2 regions of the Algoriphagus sp. 4150 genome follow, and region 1 is predicted to be linked to the other one. Evidence: riboswitches for the same ligand, from Rfam matches in the RefSeq annotation. Region 1 holds a riboswitch; the other holds the start of a gene.

What was found. A riboswitch is a leader RNA that binds a small molecule or an ion and turns the genes downstream of it on or off. The one in region 1 is predicted to bind cobalamin.
Region 2: linked by a shared signal. The riboswitch ahead of metE (5-methyltetrahydropteroyltriglutamate--homocysteine S-methyltransferase) and the one ahead of J2X69_RS06340 (TonB-dependent receptor domain-containing protein) in region 1 are both predicted to bind cobalamin.

What each region holds. Positions count from the first base shown of each region.
Region 1 covers NZ_JAVDWS010000003.1:52,674-56,092, reverse strand. The annotation lists gene J2X69_RS06340 (TonB-dependent receptor domain-containing protein) at 1-1,509, opposite strand, end outside; cobalamin riboswitch at 1,622-1,824, opposite strand; gene J2X69_RS06335 (ABC transporter substrate-binding protein) at 1,924-3,084, shown strand; gene J2X69_RS06330 (iron ABC transporter permease) at 3,071-3,419, shown strand, end outside.
Region 2 covers NZ_JAVDWS010000002.1:318,042-321,460, reverse strand. The annotation lists gene metE (5-methyltetrahydropteroyltriglutamate--homocysteine S-methyltransferase) at 1-2,198, opposite strand, end outside; cobalamin riboswitch at 2,386-2,584, opposite strand; gene J2X69_RS04660 (methyltransferase RsmF C-terminal domain-like protein) at 2,882-3,419, opposite strand, start outside.

The DNA of each region.
Region 1 (3,419 bases):
TTCGGAGTAGGTGTAAGATGTAGTCAGTTCCCAATCCCACGATAGAAATCGGACTGCCAGACTCCCTTGATATTCCAGTCCCTGATTACTGACTTTCTTGATGTTTTCAGGAGTCCAGAAGCTTCCTTTAGGTAGCCAAATGATCCAGTTGTCCACGGACATTTTGTAATAGGTCAAGCCTTGAGTCCAGTTGAGCTTTCCATTATTGCTCCAAGTCAAGCCAATTTCACCGCTAAGACTTTCTTCAGGAAGTAAGTCGGGGTTTCCGCCGGGATTCCAAAATCTGTCATTCAGCGTAGGGACTTTGAAGCCTTTTCCCAGGGATGTTTTCAACTGTAAGGTTTGGGAACCTGCATTCCAAAAGCTCCACTCAGCCCCCAGATTTGGAGTGAAAGGTGCGAAAGTGCCGGAATAAACCAACTGACGGAGGTTTAAGGCAAAAGATAGCTTGTCCGTAGCGGAGAATTTCGTGCTTTGATACAATTCGATACGTTTATCATCCGCTTGATAAGTGCTTAGATCTCCTTTTGTCAGCGTATATCTCGCACCTAATTTTGAGGTCCACTTGCCGGAAATCTCCTGATCCCAATCTCCACCCAGAAAATATTGTGTGCTGTTGTTTTGACTGGCATTGAAGAGTTGCTCGTTTCGGACAACCCCTGTTTTCAGATTCCATACCGACTTCTCCTCAAAATGAAAGAAATCTATGGCTACCCTGAACGCCTGATCTTCCTGTCTATCCTTAGTGTGCGAACCCATTACCGGCTGGACTTCCCGATTAGTTTTATTCCACCAGAAGGCAGTTTTTAGCTGGTTGGCTGTGCTGATATTCCATGCCAAATCCTGAACAATTCCGATTTGCTCTACTTGGGCATGATCTTCTTTCACTTCAGGAGTGCCGAATTGACCCAGGTCTTTGTAGGGGAAATTATTTTTTGAAAACTCTCTGTAGATTTTTGTCTTGCTACTGAAATTTTTCGATGAAAACCCTGCAAATCCACTGGTATTGAATAGACCAAAGCTGCCAATCTGCTGTGAAATCCCCGCTTGAAGTCCTTTTCCAAATTCAGAATTGGTGCCTAGATGAACACTTCCGCCTATGGCTTCATTTCCAAAAAGTGCTCCGGCATTCCCGAACTGTACACTAACCTGATCGACGGAGGAAATAGGCAAAATGGACAAATCGCTTTGTCCGAGAGAAGGACTGTTGATCGGCAGTCCATTCCAGAATACTGCCGTATGGCCTGCTGAAGTGCCGCGAAAGGAAGGGGAGGCGATCATTCCTGCGCCATATTGCCGTACAAAAACCGGGGATCGCTCTTGAAGGATGTCGCCCAGTGAGCGGCCTTGGTAAGCCTCCAATTCGTTTTTTGTCCAGTTGATTACTTTTTGCCCTTGGGCGAATTTATCCAAAGCCGGTGCATAGACTTCCACCTCAGCCAAGGGTATCGTGTCCTGACTGATCGGGCTAAAGCCGACAAATGTGTAAACCCACAAAAGCAAAGTCATGCCTGATCGAATTAGTAGTAAATTCAATTCGGGCTTGAAGGGAAATGGGAAGAAGGGATCGAAGCCGATAAATCGGCTGAGGCACATTCTTCGTCGCTTTTCCTCCGAAAGCACAGAATCAACAGAAATCGGCAGGTCTCCTGGCTTGCCTTGATTTGCCGCCTTCTCGTTCCGGAACAATGGCTTTTTTGACAAATTTGCGGAAAAATCCGCTCGGCTTACAGTTGCGGGGACAGCTTTGGTTTTACACCAAATTCCCTTTTAATCCCAAGAGCTCAGATTATGAGATTGAGAACCTATTTCGGCTGCAAAAGTAGATCGGGAAAGCTTAGAAAAAAAATCTGTTTGGAGACAAATTTTGGAAGTGGCAAAATCCCGGGCTTATTTTGAATTTCAATATCACCAAGAAATCCTGTGAAAAACATACAGTTTAGACTCTTACTTTCTTCAATTTTGTTACTTGTAATGTATTCTTTTTCAGGATGTAATGAGAAGAGTGCGACGCAAGGGTACGAGCTTGAGAAAATAGACTTGAGCTATGCTTCGGGATTTACAATTTCAAGGGGAAATGGTCTTTGGGAGCTGGAAGTTACTCAGGCTTGGGCCGAAGCCGATAGGATATTTACCTATTTGATTTTGGAAGAAAATGCCGAAAAACCTGAAGGTCATTTTGATGCGATGATTCAACTTCCGGTGGAAAAAATCATCCTGACATCGACCACTCACATTCCACATCTGGATATACTGAATGTGACGGAAAAATTGATAGGATTTCCGAATTTGGATTTGATTTCTTCTGAGAAAACCTGGGCACGGATTGATGCCGGGCAGGTGGAAGATTTGGGTGCGGGGCCTTCGGCAAATACAGAGATAGTCATTGATTTAGATCCTGATTGGATTATGATTTCTACCCAAGGAGATAATCTGAAGTACTTGGATTTGCTGGAGCAAGCCAACATTCCTGCAGTGATCAATGGAGAATATGTGGAGCAGCATCCGCTTGGGAGAGCTGAATGGATCAAGTTTACGGGCGTACTGTTGGGCAAATATGAGGAAGCGGTAGTCGCTTTTGATAAGGTTGAGAAGGATTATTTGGAAGCTGAGAGATTGAGTGATTCCATTAGTGATTCCCTTCTTCCTACAGTACTGAGTGGAGTGCTCTATCAGGATATTTGGTATGCTCCGGGAAGCGAGAGCTGGGGAGCGAATATCCTCGAAAATGCAGGGGGAAACTATATTTTCTCAGATCAGAAAGGAACCGGAAGCGCGCAGTTGAATTATGAATTTGTGCTGGAAAATGCATTGGAAGCTGATTTTTGGATAGGTTCTGCTGATTTCCCTGATTTGAAGACTATGGGGAATTCGGAGCCCCGCTACAAAGCTTTTAAAGCTTATCAGTCGGGAAATGTGTTTTCTTATACGCAGAAGCGGGGGAGAGCGGGCGGACTGGAATATTTTGAACTGGGATATATGCGGCCAGACCTGATTCTTAAAGATCTGATCAAAATCCTTCATCCTGACTTACTTCCCGAGTATGAGTTGTATTTTTATCAACAACTCGATGAAAAAAAGTAGTCCCATCCTTCTCCTTTTTGTAGCACTGATTGTGCTGGTTTTGAGTTTTTTGCTCAATGTGAGTTTGGGATCGGTGTCTATTTCTCCAAGTGAAATTCTCTCAGGGATTTTCACGGGAGAATGGACAAAAGCATCTCGTGAGCAGATTATTCTGAACTATAGGATTCCCAAAGCATTGGTTGCGATTCTCGCAGGAATAGGACTCAGCATCAGCGGACTTCAGATGCAGACTTTTTTTAGAAACCCACTTGCGGGGCCTTATGTGCTGGGAATTAGTTCCGGGGCTGGGCTTGGAGTGGCGATCTTAATGCTTGCAGGGTCAGCGTTTGGGTTGT
Region 2 (3,419 bases), on a different contig from region 1:
GCAGGAATTACTGCCTTAGCTTTTTCCATTAATGCAATCATTTCGGCTTTAGAGGGCACCCGTGGCGAGTGAATATCATAGACTCCCGGGCCAATTTCATTTGGATAATTAAACTCCGCAAAAGCATCCAATAACTCCATTTGAGACCTAGAACATTCTATAGTAATCACGTCCGCATCCATGTCAGCGATGTTCTGGATGATGTCATTGAATTCCGAATAGCACATGTGCGTGTGGATCTGGGTTTCGTCTTTCACCCCGCTGGCGGAAATTCTAAACGCACGAACGGCCCATTCCAAGTAATTCTGCCAATCAGCTTTACGAAGCGGAAGCCCTTCTCTGATCGCAGGTTCATCGATCTGAATTACGCCGATTCCGGCCTTTTCCAAATCCACTACTTCGTCACGGATAGCCAAAGCAATCTGAGTACACGTTTGGGATCTAGGCTGATCATTACGCACAAAACTCCACTGCAGGATCGTCACCGGCCCTGTTAACATTCCCTTTACAGGTTTGTCAGTAAGAGACTGGGCAAAAGCCGACCAACGTACCGTCATCGGCTCAGGTCTGTATACATCGCCGTAGATAATCGGTGGCTTCACACAGCGGCTTCCATAGCTCTGCACCCAGCCAAACTTGGTAAAAGCAAACCCGGCCAATTGCTCGCCGAAATACTCAACCATATCATTACGCTCAAATTCACCATGCACGAGCACATCCATCCCGATTTCTTCCTGCCACAGGATCGAATCTTTGGTCTCATCTTCCAAGAGCTTTTCATAAGCTTCCTTGGTCAAATCGCCTTTCTTAAATCTAGCTCTCCAAGAACGTACTTCTGTAGTCTGTGGAAAAGAGCCAATCGTAGTAGTGGGAAAAAGTGGGAGATTTAGCGACGCTTTTTGCTTGGATTGGCGGCTTGAGAAGTTACTTTCACGCTGATCATCGGTTTTTGCGATGGATTTCACCCGATCTTTGACCTGCGGGTTGTGGATAAGAGTTGAGGATTTTCGGCTGGCGATGGCTACCACATTTTGCGAAAAATCCTCCAAAACCTGTATGTCTTTATCATTTTCTACCAACTTTTTCAGGATCACAATCTCAGCGATTTTCTGCTTCGCAAAAGCCAACCATTGCTTTACTTCAGCCGGAAGAGTTTCTTCATTTGTCTCCAAATCCAAATCGCACGGTGAATGGATCAGCGAACAGGAAGGTGCTATCCAAATACGGTCAGCGCCGATTTTGTCAATTACTTTATTGATCTGAGAAAGAGAGTTCTGAAAGTCATTCTTCCAGATATTTCTTCCATCCACTACTCCCAATGACAAGTTGACGTTGGCTTTCAATTTTCCCGAATCCAGAATATCATCCAATTGGGACGGACAACGCACCAAATCCAAGTGCAACGTATGAACCGGAAGAGAAAGTGCGATTTCGAGATTTTCCCCGAAACAGTCGAAATAGTTGGCAAGGATAATTTTGAGAGAAGGAAATGCCTTTTTTATCTCCTCATAGACGTATGAAAATGCCTTTTTCTCCTTTTCGGTAAGATCCATTGCCAAGAATGGTTCGTCAAACTGCACAAATTCTACATGAAGAGCGTCAAGCTTTTTCAATATTTCCAAGTAAACAGGAAGGAGGTTTTTGATCAGATCAATCCGCTCAAAACCTTCTTCTTTTTCTTTACCCAAAAGTAAATATGAGACAGGTCCGATCAGGACAGGCTTGGTCAAAATCCCAAGCTGTTTTGCTTCGGAAAATTCCTTGATGACTTTGGTGGAGAACAGTTTAAACTCCTGATTTTTGGTAAACTCAGGAACAATGTAATGGTAATTCGTATCAAACCATTTGGTCATCTCCATCGCGGTGATGTCCAAACCATTTTGCTGATAGCCACGGGCCATCGCAAAATACAAGTCCAGTTCATTTCCACCTTTCTGCAAAATCACCTCATGATAGCGCTCAGGAATGGCGCCTACCATCAGAGACATATCCAAGACTTGGTCATAGAAGGAAAAATCATTGGAGGGTACCAATTCGATTCCGGCATCCTTTTGAAGTTTCCAGTTGCCCTTGCGAATACTTTCTCCCGCAGTGAGCAGGTCAGAAAGTGTGATTTTACCTGACCAATACTGTTCACAGGCTTTTTTAAGTTCTCGGTGGCTACCAATTCGCGGATAGCCAAGATTATGCGTCTGCATCTCTTTTAACTGTTAATGATGAATAATTAGTTAAAAGCTCTTTGGCTTGATTTCACCATGCAGGCAAATTCGGCAATCGGAAAAGTGAAATACGCACATAGAAGGTCAAGTCTGTGCCGCATGACACAGATGAACAGAACTATAAGAAGCGTATCAAACTTGACTAAAAGGCCTCTTTTCGCGGAAGCATTGTCAATTCGGAATAGGCAGGTCTCCTGACTTGTAGCGACTCTCATCGTCCTTCCCGTCTCCATGGTGTCGGTGACAGTGGACATGCGAGGATGATTGTCTTTGGTATGCTACTTACAGTTGCGCGACAGTTCGTGATTTACACACGATTCCCTATTAATCTACAGCTAAGTAAAACCCCTTCCGGTTGATTAAGAAATAAAGTTAAGAACTATTTCAGCGGTGAAAGTACGGAATTTTATTGAATGAACTTTATATTAGATTATTATCCGCAATGTTGCCGGTAGCCATATTCCTTTGCTTATCGGGCTGGAAGACTCCGCCACGTCGGACAGGCGATGACGCCTGCCTGGCCGATAGGCAGGGAAGACAGAAGTAAACTTGACGCTAATGTTTTTCGAATCGATGTGATTTTGTCCCAGAAACTAACTTGTCCTCTACCGCACTGAAAAAGTCTTGATACTTGATACCAACTACTAGCTACTCAATTAAAGTCACATTCTTATCCTCCACTCCTTTGGGTAATAGTTATTCACACGGTTGCCGAGGTTTTTGATCCAACCAAGCGGTAAATTTTTATAGGTCATCAGCACCCATCCGGTCGAAAAATTATCAGTGACTAGATCATTTTTTCTAAGAAATTCAACAGCTTCCGCTTCCGAAAGCTCATGTGTAGGGAAATTGTTTTTAGGTAAAACAGAGACAGCCCATTCATGACTTGGAATCCAGTCATTCTTCTGCTTTTTGCCCAACTCCACCCCGAAATACTTCAAGCTCATGTGTTGGGAAATCTTCTGAAAATGCAGATTCCAGTCAATTGAAATCCTGAAATAAGAATCATTCAGTGTGTAATATTTACCACTGCCATCAAACCCTAATTCTTCATCCAATACGGAGGATTCTCTATTCCATATTTCCTTCAAGTAAGGGTGCTTGAAGTCTTTTACCCGCTTCGGTTCTTGGATATATGCTTCTGCTGACCTCTTCAAAACCGTGATAAAAAAGCCTTCTCCCTCCACCAGATGAGGAAAA